2 regions of the Bacillus pumilus genome follow, and region 2 is predicted to be linked to the other one. Evidence: a T-box and tRNA genes for the amino acid it is inferred to sense, from the RefSeq annotation. Region 2 holds a T-box; the other holds one or more tRNA genes.
What was found. A T-box is a leader RNA that pairs with one kind of tRNA and senses whether it is charged. The one in region 2 lies ahead of thrS (threonine--tRNA ligase), so its partner is inferred to be a tRNA-Thr.
Positions count from the first base shown of each region.

Region 1 (6,695 bases), 660 kb from region 2:
GATTCTTGTTTCCACAAGCGCCATAAAGATGGCAGCTAGAAGAACACCAATAAGCCCGCCTCTGCCTGGTAGAATATTTGTGCCAAATAACATAATATCTGCGGAGGCTGGATTAATAATGAGGATACCAGCTAATGCGCCTAATGCAGGAGAGCCTCCGAACTCCTTTGCGGCATTTGTTCCAACTAATATACCGAGATAAGCGAACAAGCCTGAACCAATAACGGTTAAAATGATCGCTGCTTGAGACTTTCCATCAAGCCAGCCCGCTTGCACGATTGCTTTTGTAATCCCTGTAATAAGACCTGATGCAACGAGTGCTGGAATGATAGGTATAAAAATGCTGGCAATTCGTCGCAAGAACAGCTTGAACGGTGTGCGGTTTTTTGTGAAATGGCTTGCTTGTTTTTCTGTGCTTCGTTGTTTAAATCATACGAGCCAGAGGCATTTAGCAGTTGTTCAAATGCACTTGATACTTGGTTGACAACACCAGTACCTAAGATAATTTGTAGCGTTTCTGCCTCAACGACTCCAATGACGCCATCGAGTTCTTTGATTTCATTGATCTGAACTTGTTCATTGTCAATCGGTGTAATTCGGAGACGCGTCATACAATGTGTATGGGAAGAGATGTTTTCAGAACCACCACAGAGAGAAAGAATGTCTTTCGCCAACTGCTGATATTTCGTTTGATGACTCATGTTGAATCCCCCTTTGATTTTCGTTTCATGGAGCGGATGGCATGTCTTGTTTTGTCAATATATTGCGCTGTCTCTTCATATTGATGGGAAGCTAAGCTGAGGAACAAGACATCAATTAAGTAGAGCTGTGCCATTCTAGAGGAAGTGGCTGCACTGCGAAAAGGTGCTTCATTGGAACCGGACGTCGATAGGTGAACGTCACATAAGGCAGAAACGCTTGTTTGACCTGGATGTGTCAATGCAATGGTTTTCACTCCATTGTCTTTTGCGAGCTGAAGGGCTTGAATGATGTCTAACGTTTCTCCTGAAAAGGATATACCGAACACGATGTCATTCTTTCCTGCATTTGCGATGACCGTTGATGCGATGTGCATGTCAGTGAAGGCAGTCGCTGCATAATTGATTCTGAGAAATTTCTGCTGGGCATCCGCTGCGACGATGCCAGATGCACCGACGCCGATAAAATGGATTTGGTTTGCATGCAGCAGTAATTGAACAGCCTCTTCTAATGCCTCTGCATTTAAAATAGAAGCGGTGTCCTTAATCGATTGAATCGAGTTTCCTGCTGTTTTTTTGTCTGTGTTTGTTTGGAGCATGACGATGGCAGTTTTGACTTCTAAGTCTGCCGCTTCAAGCGTTTTCACGGCTTGTTCGTAGGGAGCGTTTGTCACATGTTGAATGATGGTGATGGCGCGTTCTTTTAATTTATGATTGCTGACTTTTACATCAACCATCAGGTTTTCATATACTTTTCCTTGTCTGATCATGACAGAGGTGGAAAGCATATTTAAAATCATTTTATGAGCGGATGCGGCTTTCATTCGTGTTGACCCGGTGATGGCTTCAGGTCCTACAATGACTTCAATGGCGCAGTCTGCCAGTTCGCTAATTTTTGCTTGTTCATTACAGCTGAGGGCTACTGTTTTTGCGCCGATGGATTTAGCGTAGTTTAAAGCGCCGATGATGTAGGGTGTCCTACCGCTGGCGGCGATACCGACGACTGTATCTTTTGATGTCAGGTGAATGTGTACTAAATCCTGTTTGCCCGCTTCTTCACTGTCTTCCACATCTTCGGCAGCATGTGAAAAAGCAGCGTCTCCGCCTGCCATGATGCCGACAATCACATCAGGTGAGACGCTATAGGTAGGGGGACATTCGACAGCATCCATCACGCCAAGTCTGCCGCTTGTCCCGGCTCCTAAATAAACGAGTCTGCCCCCATTTGAGATGGATTCATAGGCGAAGTCACTTGCTGTTTTGACATGTGGTAGGACACGGTTGACTGCTTGAGCGACCTTCATATCTTCTTCATTAATCATTTGGAGCATTTCGAGTGGATCTGCTTGTGATATTCCCATTGTGTTAGGATTTCTTGATTCTGTTGTCAAAGAACGCAATTGAGATGGCTGCATGCGACATTCCTCCTTATTTCTTCATTTTCAGTATATTCAGTATGATATGAAATTTCAACATTATATTTAAATATTGAAATTATATTTCAATTAAAAAGTAGTGCTATTTGAAGGTAAATAGTTAGAAAATAAAAAAAATAAAAATCCCCTTTACAAAAGGGGGACAACCTGTATATAATAACTTTTGTCAGCTTCAAGGAAACAGTCAAACTTGACAAATTGGCCCGTTGGTCAAGCGGTTAAGACACCGCCCTTTCACGGCGGTAACACGGGTTCGAATCCCGTACGGGTCACCATAATGTGGAGGATTAGCTCAGCTGGGAGAGCATCTGCCTTACAAGCAGAGGGTCGGCGGTTCGAGCCCGTCATCCTCCACCATATGCCGGTGTAGCTCAACTGGTAGAGCAACTGACTTGTAATCAGTAGGTTGGGGGTTCAAGTCCTCTTGCCGGCACTGTTTTTACTTTATCAATTCCATATGTGGAGGGGTAGCGAAGTGGCTAAACGCGGCGGACTGTAAATCCGCTCCCTCCGGGTTCGGCGGTTCGAATCCGCCCCCCTCCACCATTTTTGGGCTATAGCCAAGCGGTAAGGCAACGGACTTTGACTCCGTCATGCGTTGGTTCGAATCCAGCTAGCCCAGTTAAGACACCTTTTTCAAAAAGGTGTCTTTTTTTTATGTGAGTAGGCAGAATGTATAACTATTCAAAATATTGTTGAGTTGAGTCAGGAGGCATCAAGAAAGTAAAATATAAGCATGAACAGAAAGGGGATGTACATATGGGAGATCAAAAGAAAGTCACGCTTGTCGGCGTTCCAATGGATTTGGGTCAAATGAGAAGGGGCGTCGACATGGGACCGAGTGCGATTCGGTGTGCAGGCGTAAAAGAAAAATTGGAATCGCTTTCATTTGATGTGGAGGATCTCGGAGATATTCCGGTTGAACAAAGAGATGATGAAAAAGGTTTATATACAAGTGAAAAGCTAAAAAATTTAACGGAGAATGCTGGTGCGAATCAGCTGCTGGCTGAGAAGGTTGACAGTATTGTGCAATCAGGTTCATTCCCGCTCATTTTAGGCGGTGATCACAGCATTGCCATTGGCACACTTGCTGGTGTATCCAAGCATTATGAAAACTTAGGTGTCATTTGGTATGATGCTCACGGTGATTTAAATACAGAGGAAACCTCTCCTTCTGGAAATATACATGGTATGCCGCTTGCAGTCAGTCTTGGCCTTGGGCATGCTGATTTGACGAACATTGGTGGTTATTCTCCAAAATTGAAGCCTGAGAATGTTGTTTTAATTGGTGCTCGATCCTTAGATGAAGGAGAGCGGGCATTAATTAGAGAGAAAGGCGTTAAAGTGTATACGATGCATGAAATAGATCGTTTAGGGATGACAAGGGTGATGGAGGAAGCCATTTCTTATTTAAAGGAAAGAACGGATGGTGTCCACCTGTCGCTTGATTTAGATGGATTAGATCCAGCTGAGTGTCCAGGTGTAGGAACTCCTGTGGCAGGCGGCATCAGTTACCGTGAGAGTCATCTAGCCATGGAGCTTTTAGAGGAAGCGGGTATTTTGACTTCAGCTGAATTTGTTGAGGTGAATCCGGTTTTGGATGAAAAAAATAAAACAGCCGAGGCAGCTGTTGCGTTGATTGGATCATTAATGGGCGAAAAGCTATTGTAGAGCGGGACTTGTTCCCGTTCTTTTTTGTTTTGGATAAATTTAAGGATATATTAAGGTTTTTACTGGTGGATATACGTAACACGCTGTCAAAAATTTGTTACACTATTTTTTAGAGGAGAATGAAACCTTTTGGAAAGAGGTTCGTATACATAAAGACCGGTGAAGGCAGAGGTTGAATATACTATGGACACAATGATTAAAAAGAGAATTAAGCAATTGAAAAAAGGCGACCAGAACGCATTTGCAGACATCGTAGACCTGTATAAAGACAAAATTTATCAGCTGTGCTACCGTATGCTTGGGAATGCACACGAAGCAGAGGATATTGCACAGGAGGCGTTTATTCGTGCCTATGTGAATATTGAAAGCTTTGATGTGAATCGTAAGTTTTCTACGTGGCTGTACCGCATTGCAACCAACCTGACCATCGATCGTATTCGCAAAAAAAAGCCGGATTATTATTTAGATGCAGAGGTGGCAGGAACAGAAGGATTGAATATGTATTCTCAAATTGCTGCTGATGGCATTTTGCCAGAGGAAGAGGTGGTGTCTCTTGAATTATCGAGTACCATTCAGCAAAAAATTCTAAGATTACCCGATAAATATCGTTCGGTCATCGTATTAAAGTATATTGATGAACTCTCGTTAAAAGAAATTAGTGAGATTTTAAATATACCTGTTGGTACGGTGAAAACGAGAATACACAGGGGTAGAGAGGCTCTCCGGAAACAGTTGAGAGACCTTTGAGTGAGGTGATTTTGATGAGCTGTCAGGAAAAAATCGTCCTGCTTATGCATCAGTATTTAGACGGGGACATTGAGCCCCAAGACGAAAAAGAATTAAAAAGCCATCTGCAATCGTGTGAGGAGTGCCGTACTCATTTTCAACAAATTGAGAAATCCATCGCGCTTGTGCAGAGTACATCTCATATAGAAGCACCGACTGATTTCACTGCAAAGGTGATGGCAGGTCTTCCAAAGGAAAAAAAGCGTGTGTCGGTTCAAAGATGGATCAAAGCTCATCCGCTGATGGTGGCCGCTGCCCTCTTTCTCATTTTGATGGGAGGCAGTCTGTTTACAAGCTGGAATACGGATCATAATTTCAGTGTGTCGAAGCAGCCGAATCTCGTCGTTGTAAATGATACAGTGACCGTACCTAAAGGGGAAACCGTAAAAGGTGATGTCACTGTCAAAAATGGCAAGCTGATTGTAGAAGGCAAGGTTGATGGAAATGTCACCGTCGTCAATGGGGAACAGCTGACTGCTTCTGCCGGACAAGTCACTGGTCAAATTAATGAAATTAATGAAGTGTTTGATTGGATTTGGTACAAAATGAAATCTACAGTACAAAATGTGATGCGGGTCATTGGACCAGAGGAGCAAAAGTAATTATACGGGTCGAGAGCAGTCTCTTTAGGGACTGCTCTTTTTCTATATTATAGGTCAGAATGTATGCGAGCTAGCAGGCCAGCCATATATGGCAACTGTTTTCCTTGCTGAAACAAAATGTGATATAATAGCCACGCTATGTATTTACACATAGGCTCTTTTTTTATCAAAAATGCATCAAACGAAGAATAACTGAAAATTCTGGAGGACGAGGAAATGGCTTTAGGGGATATTCCTATTTTGCAGTACCTCGGTAATGCTGTTGATATTCTCGTTGTTTGGTATGTGATATATAAATTAATGATGGTCATCCGCGGAACAAAAGCGGTTCAGCTTTTAAAGGGAATTGTGGTCATTGTTCTCGTCAGGATGGGAAGTGCGTATCTCGGTCTTAACACACTTCAATGGCTGATGGATCAAGCGATTACGTGGGGATTCCTTGCGATCATTATTATTTTTCAGCCAGAGCTAAGGAGAGCGCTTGAGCAGCTTGGGCGCGGCCGTTTCTTCTCAAGAAGCGGGACACCTGTAGAGGAACAGCAGCAGAAAACGATCGAGGCAATTACAAAAGCAATTAACTATATGGCAAAACGCAGAATCGGCGCGCTGCTGACAATTGAGCGTGATACTGGGATGAATGATTACATAGAGACTGGAATTCCTTTGAATGCAAAGGTGAGTTCAGAGCTGCTCATTAATATTTTCATTCCAAATACACCACTTCATGACGGTGCTGTCATTATGAAGCGTGATGAGATTGCAGCTGCCGCTTGTTATTTACCGCTGTCAGAAAGTCCTTTTATCTCTAAGGAACTAGGGACGCGTCACCGGGCGGCAGTCGGAATTAGCGAAGTGACAGACAGCTTGACCGTCATCGTTTCTGAGGAGACAGGCGGCATTTCTGTCGCGAGAAATGGTGATCTCCACCGAGAATTGACAGAAGAAGCGCTTGAAGAAATGCTGATTGCTGAATTTAGTAAGAACAGCAAAGATGCTTCCTCGACCAAATGGTATTGGAGGGGCAAGAAAAATGGATAAGATTTTGAATAATCGCTGGGCCGTAAAGCTTTTTGCATTGGTCTTCGCTTTATTGCTGTATGGTGCAGTCAATTCAGCGCAAGCGCCCACGCCGAAAAAAATCGGTGAATCCTTTTTCCCAACATCGACGACAGATGAAGCGACCTTAACCGATATTCCTGTTAAAGCGTATTATGATGACGAGAAGTATGTCGTCACTGGTGTGCCGCAAACAGTCAATGTGACGATTAAAGGGTCAACGAGTGCTGTGAAAACAGCAAGACAAACAAAGAACTTCGAAATATATGCAGATATGCAGAATTTATCCACAGGTACTCATAAAGTGGAGCTGAAGGCAAGAGATGTATCAAAAGGACTCACGCTATCGATCAATCCATCTGTGACGACGGTGACGATACAAGAAAAAACAACAGCAGAATTTCCTGTTGAAACCGAATTTTATAATCAAAATAAAATCAAAGACG
Region 1 is NZ_LT906438.1:179,110-185,804, forward strand. Features, by position in the region: partial or broken gene CKW02_RS01030 (PTS transporter subunit EIIC) at 1-701, opposite strand, end outside; gene CKW02_RS20395 (MurR/RpiR family transcriptional regulator) at 698-1,228, opposite strand; partial or broken gene murQ (N-acetylmuramic acid 6-phosphate etherase) at 1,205-2,113, opposite strand; tRNA gene CKW02_RS01040 (tRNA-Glu) at 2,335-2,409, shown strand; tRNA gene CKW02_RS01045 (tRNA-Val) at 2,416-2,491, shown strand; tRNA gene CKW02_RS01050 (tRNA-Thr) at 2,495-2,567, shown strand; tRNA gene CKW02_RS01055 (tRNA-Tyr) at 2,596-2,680, shown strand; tRNA gene CKW02_RS01060 (tRNA-Gln) at 2,685-2,756, shown strand; gene rocF (arginase) at 2,894-3,805, shown strand; gene sigW (RNA polymerase sigma factor SigW) at 3,989-4,552, shown strand; gene rsiW (anti-sigma-W factor RsiW) at 4,567-5,193, shown strand; gene cdaA (diadenylate cyclase CdaA) at 5,410-6,231, shown strand; gene CKW02_RS01085 (CdaR family protein) at 6,224-6,695, shown strand, end outside.
Region 1: it has a tRNA-Thr gene. The T-box ahead of thrS (threonine--tRNA ligase) is inferred to sense a tRNA for this amino acid. The anticodon was not compared.

Region 2 (6,695 bases):
CTTTGCATATGTCTTACCCATGACAAAAACAGCACTCTCAATCTTTCCCGTATTCAAATTCACTTCTATCACGGCTGTGCCATCCGGGTTTAAATCATCGTCCACAGGTTCAGTTTCGTGTGGAGGAAACCACTCCATACACAATTTATAAATTGTCTCATTGAACATATTGACATTTCGATAATACTCGTAGTTTTTTAAACGATAATGATCTAAGCCAAACTTCTTTCTTGTATCATCTATCAGATGCTGTAGAGTTTCATTCATTTGTTTCACCTCAATATGTTAAGTGATTCATCTTATGGAAGGATGAAAATGACAATAAAGCCGAATATGATGATAGCTGACAAAAGGCCTAAAGCCAATCCCATCATATTTGATTCCTTTGTGTAACCTTGTAATTCATGTTCTTCAATAGATCGATCAATTTTTCTAAAACGGAAAAGCATGCTTACATTCATAATTACGAGAAACATAGCCAATAAGAAAAATAGAAATGCAGGTTGTATTTCAAAGAATGGGTTCGTTACATCTTGGAAACTAAATGACTGTAGAAACATCAGACCACTCAATACTACTCTCGAAATATTTTCTGTTCTCTGTTCTTTTTCCCACTCTTTCCCTAATTTCTCTTTTTCATAAATAGCTACCTGCTCAAAAATGGGAATGAAAGATTTTGTTGATTTTTTTTTAAGGAATCCTAAGATGCTTTGAACGAGCATGACAAGTCCTAGACAAAAAAACAAATGAGTTAATTGAATATGTAAGGTTTGAAAAAAGATTGAAAACGTCACGATCATGATGCCAGCTATTAAATTACATGCGGTTAATTGTTTTGTTCTCATCTTTTTGAGTGCGGCTTGTTCCATACAAAACTCCTCTCCGTTTCAAATGGTTTTGATAAACGCTCTATCTGTATTACGTTTTTATCGAATAAATGTTTCAATATTTCCCCTTTCTACTTTTCCATAAATGAAAAAAAGATTAGACGTTTAATTCAATATTCGTCTAATCCTTCTTATTTTAGATGACGACAACGACAAGCATCACACCAATTCTTGGGCAACCGTTCTGTTTTGTATTTGCTGAACTGCCAAATGTTTAAAGTCCTCGATAAACAGCTGCTTCGAAGCTTTTTCTCCATGCTGTCTAATATTTAGCGATTTGTCTTGCATTTCTGTATCACCAATGACAGCGATATATGGGATTTTTTGCATTTGTGCTTCTCTCATTTTATAGCCGAGCTTTTCATCCCGTTCATCGATTGTGACTCTGATTCCGATCTTTCTTAATTGCTGCTGCACCTCGAGGCAATGATCAAGGTGAACCGTTGTGACAGGAATGATTTGTACTTGCACTGGTGCCAGCCATAACGGGAAGGCACCTGCAAAATGCTCGATGAGAATCCCAAAGAAACGATCTAGAGAACCAAAAATGGCACTGTGAATGACAACTGGTCGTACCTTTTCATTCTTTTCATTGATATATGTTAAATCAAATTTCTCAGGCATTTGAAAATCTAGCTGAATTGTGGCGCACTGATGGCTCCGCTGCAAGGCATCTTTTATATGAAAATCGATCTTCGGTCCATAAAATGCCCCATCTCCTTCATTTAGCTGGTAATCGACCTTTAGCCGATCAAGCACATTCTTTAGCGCTGATTCAGAGATATCCCAAATGGCATCATCCCCTAACGCTTTTTCTGGACGAGTGGATAGTTCCACAGAGTACTCAAACCCAAATGTCCGATACACATGATCAACTAATTGGAAAATCCGTTTGATTTCAGCTTCAATTTGATCTTCTCTCAAAAAAATATGGGCATCATCTTGGCAAAAAGTTCTGACCCTGAACAATCCATTTAATGCTCCGCTAAATTCATGACGATGCACCTGACCGAACTCAGCCATTCTGATCGGAAGGTCTCTGTATGAATATAAGTTATTTTTAAACATGAGCATATGCCCTGGACAATTCATCGGTTTTAAAGCAAAGCTTGTATGATCTACTTCTGAGAAATACATATTTTCATGATAATGATCCCAGTGACCTGACTTTTCCCATAGCTCTTGGTTCATCATAAACGGTGTGCTCACTTCTTCATATTGCGCTTTGTTTCGCACTTCTCTTGAAAAGGCCATTAATTCATTTCTCACAATCTGACCTTTTGGTAAATAAAACGGCATACCTGGCGCTTCTTCCGAAAACATGAACAGAGATAATTGTTTCCCTAATTTCCGGTGATCACGTTTGCTTGCTTCTTCTATGAAATGAAGATAATTAGCTAGTTGTTTTGGATGTTGAAATGCGACACCATACACTCGCTGCAATACATCTTGATGACTATCACCCCGCCAATAAGCCCCTGCAACACGTGTTAGCTTAAATGACTTTACGAACCCAGTAGAAGGTAAATGAGGCCCGCGGCATAAGTCGATAAATTCACCTTGCTGATACACTGTGATGGCTTCTTCAGATGGGAGACGTTTTAAAATATCCAGCTTATATGGATCATGCGCAAACATCGATTCAGCTTCTTCGTAGGAAATCTCCTTTCTTTGGATATGATGATTCTCGTTTATGATATTTTCCATTTCTTTTTCAATAGCAGCCAAATCCTCTACACTTAATGTTTGATTCAGCTTCATGTCATAGTAAAATCCATTTTCGATAACAGGCCCGATTCCAAGTGTGACATTGTCGTATAACCTTTTCACAGCTTGGGCTAATACGTGTGCAGATGAATGGCGCAGCACTTCAAGGCCTTCTTTTGAATCGAGTGTGACAATAGACAGCCGAGCATCACTTTCCAGCTGATGACTGACATCGACCATTTGTTCATTGATCTTTCCTGCCACTGCTTTCTTCCTTAAGCTTGGGCTAATATAGGAGGCAATATCTGCGACAGTCGTACCTGCAGAGAACTCCTTTATCTTTCCATCTGGAAATTGAATCTTCACCATTTTTTCTCTCATGACTGACACACCTTTCATTTTTTGAAATAAAAAAACACACCCATCCCTCATAAAGGGACGAATGTGTAATCCGTGGTTCCACCCAAATTCCCATAACGCGTATTCGCTTTATGGCTCTGGTGCCGTAACGTGGCGTAGTCGGTATTGGATACTTCAATTTTCCCCAATACAGCTCAAAGGTGGTAAGACAACTTTTCTGCGTTAGGAAGATTTCAGCGTGACTTCCCTCTCTGGTAACCGATAAAAGTGGCTCATGTCCTTTTCAAAGCAATGATGATAGTTGAGTGAACAAAAAAACACACCCATCCCTCATAAAGGGACGAATGTGTGATCCGTGGTTCCACCCAAATTCCCATAACGCGTATTCGCTTTATGGCTCTGGTGCCGTAACGTGGCGTAGACGATATTGGATACTATGATTTCCCCAATACAGCTCAAAGGTGGTAAGACACTTTTCTGTGTTAGGAAGATTTCAGCGTGACTTCCCTCTCTGGTAACCAGTAAAAATGGCTCATGTCCTTTTCTTCGCTTTTAATTTCTCCATATCTTACATGAAGGTGATGGATCATGTAAAGCTTTATTTTTTGCAGTGCAATTGAATTTCATTCTTTAAATGATATGTTGCGTGTATTTACTTGGGCTGTATTCAATTTTAAACGCGGGAGATAGGGCTCGTTTCACTTCTTCAGTGATACGCTCTCCTCCTTGATTGAATTTCTTTTCCATGTCTGCGCCATTTGGCAGCAAATCATCTGTCTCTTCGTCAAACCAGCGGCCATACTGTATAGCCCAATTCCAAATCTTCGAGAAAAGGGTATCGCTTATTGGTACATCGTCTCTTTCTAAATGACATTGACAATGCCCACAATGAAAAGGTTCACCACCGTAATCTCCTTCAATTTTCACAAAAGGATGATCCTCAAATTCTCGACAGCACACCCATTTTTTAAAGTGCTGACCGAAGTCTGTCAATTTAATTGAGTAATAACGCATGGAAGTGCGCCTTCCTATCATGTCAAAAATTCCTTGATCAATTAATGTCTTGAGTCGATGCTCAATAAAATCATCACCGATATACTGTTCTAAATGACCGAGGACTTCCCCAATTAAACGTGGAGTTTTGATGTACTCCTCTTCGGGATCTGACTGATGAAGCCGCTTAGCCATTTTCACTAAATAAGCATCAAATTCATCTTCTGGTACACTGATCGTTTGTCCTTTTTGCCATATCCTCAGGGTATGGTTTTCTTTAGCAAATGATAGCCATTCGTTTTGTAAATTCTCTCTTTCTTCTTTTGACACTGCATGAATATGCTCTTTACATCTGTACAAAACCTTCAATTTTTCAGTTGTGATTTCCCCGGCATGTCGAATATCCATTCGTCTTGTATTTGTATTGAACAGCTGATCAAATGCAGTCGTTGTATTGATGAGAGACAATTCAATATTTTTCTCTTTTAATAAATAGATGGCATATCGCAAACCAATTTGCTCATGGGCATTATTGCCTGTCCAGATGAGGATACTCGTACCATCTTTTATATCTTTTATTTGCTGAAACATTCTATGCTGATTGGTGATCATGTCATCAAAATAGCCATATTCATTTGACATCACGTGACGAAGCCACTCTATACGTTTCTCCTGTCCTTCTTGTTCATGTAAATGCAGATGAGGTCCAATCGAATAAATGTCATCAAAGGCGATGATATCATTTACTTGGTCTTGCTTCATTTCGCGCAATGCTTGTTTTAAACTACCGGCAGCTGCTGCTCCAAATACGATATGTATCATCATTCGCCTCCCTTTATCTTACAGTTTATTTCATCTTCACCTATTCAGGGTTCTTGCGTCAATTCTATTGAGTCAATTTCATTCAAAAGTATGACAATGAGAGGTTAAGATATATATAGAATGCAGAATTGAAGAGACTATATCCCATGAAATGGGGCAATCTGTTTACTGAGCTCGCTTTAAAACTTTCTCTCTGAATGATTGATAGAATCCCCCTTCATTTAGTTCAAATTCTTATTCACAAATTCCCCTTCACAATCGTTCTCTTGGCTTTCTTAACAATTCTGCTAGTTGCTTTTGTGTCAGAATTCTTTGACCACTGGTCGCACAGGTTTGTTACCCAATTTGGTTGTGTTTTACTTGCGTCATTGAGCCAGTTTCCTACAGAATCTTGAACATATATGGATGGATCGGATTTGAGTAAATTTAGAATAGGCAGTGCCCTCTCTGGCTCTTGTTTTAATAACTCAATATGCTTTGTCCATACCCCTCTCGGACGGAGCGACTCTACAGAGAACCGGCGAATATTTTCATCCTCGCTTTTTGCCCATTCTGTTAAATGCTCTATACTTTGATCGAGCTGAAGACTTAGACTTTCTCTCACTGACATCCATGCAATTTCTCGAACACCAAAATGATGATCAGCTGCAAATGGCTGAATGTACGCAAGTTTCTCTTCCAGTGTTGATAAACTCTGTTTGTTCATATAAGCAGCCCAACAGCGAACGCTATCAGATATGTGGTGAGCAAATGCCAGCAGCACTTCCGCTTGTTTTTCTTCATTCTCTTCATGTAGCACGTCATCTAACAATTGACCAATGAGCCGAATGGCTTTCATTCCTGATTCAGCTTTTTGTTTAGTGATCTCAGATGATACATCGTCTAAACGATGCTCTAAACCAACGGACGGCAAAACATGCTGTATTAGCGTCATATGATTGACAGCCAGCCATTCAGTTAAATTCACACTTTCGATCTCTCCCTGATTCAAAAGGGTCAAGACGTCATGAGGGATATCAGTCCCCTTTCGAGCGCCTTTTCGATTGATCATTTCCTCACTTATTGGCATTCTGTATTCTCTCCTTGTCTAGTGGTTCTTTTGTTTGATATTCATTGTTTTTAAAAGGAATTTGTTGATGCTTTCAATCTTTGGATATTGACTCCTATTGTAGCAAATAAACAACTTCACTGGTGCATTCTTCAAATCAAAAAGGAACTACCCGAAATAAGTAGTTCCTTTCATACAACATTGAATGTAAGTTAGCTTCCTTGCTCGATCACCTTCAAACTCTTGCGCTGAGAAAATCGGTCAAACGCTACCATTAGAATGGTCATGAGTAGAGCGAGAAAAACCGTGCCAGCACTGATCCAGCTTAGGTTTAATATAGATGTTTCGCTTAGCACAATCCCTCCTACACCAGAGCCTAAGGCAAATCCGAATTGAATAAATGATGTATTGACACTTAATGCGATATCAGGAGATTTTGGTACAAGTGTGACAAGATATAGCTGCTGAGCTGGTGATGTGCTCCATGTAGCGATCATCCATATCATGATGACAGCCACCATGAGCACGAGATTATCTGTGACAAATGATAGCAGCAAGAGCATGATGATTTGCAAAATGATTCCTGAGAAAATCGTGAATATTGGGCCTTTTTTATCTGCCGCCATCCCTCCAAGGCTGGAGCCCAAAAAGCTGCATATTCCTGCTAGTAACAAAATGCCACTGATTTCTGTGATGCTAAGATTTGCTGATGCTTGCAGAAAGGGCGTTAAATAGGTAAACAACGTGGAATATCCACCTACATAGAATAGCGTCACTGCCACCGCCAGTAATATTCGCTTGTCTTTTAAAATCGATAACTGCATACGAAGCGTCACCGGTTCTTGTTCTTTCATAGAGGGGATTCGCCTATACACAAC
Region 2 is NZ_LT906438.1:843,128-849,822, reverse strand. Features, by position in the region: gene CKW02_RS04110 (hypothetical protein) at 1-267, opposite strand, end outside; gene CKW02_RS04105 (hypothetical protein) at 300-869, opposite strand; gene thrS (threonine--tRNA ligase) at 1,047-2,975, opposite strand; T-box leader at 3,026-3,250, opposite strand; T-box leader at 3,288-3,510, opposite strand; gene CKW02_RS04095 (DUF1835 domain-containing protein) at 3,585-4,769, opposite strand; gene CKW02_RS04090 (DNA alkylation repair protein) at 5,008-5,838, opposite strand; gene CKW02_RS04085 (MFS transporter) at 6,030-6,695, opposite strand, start outside.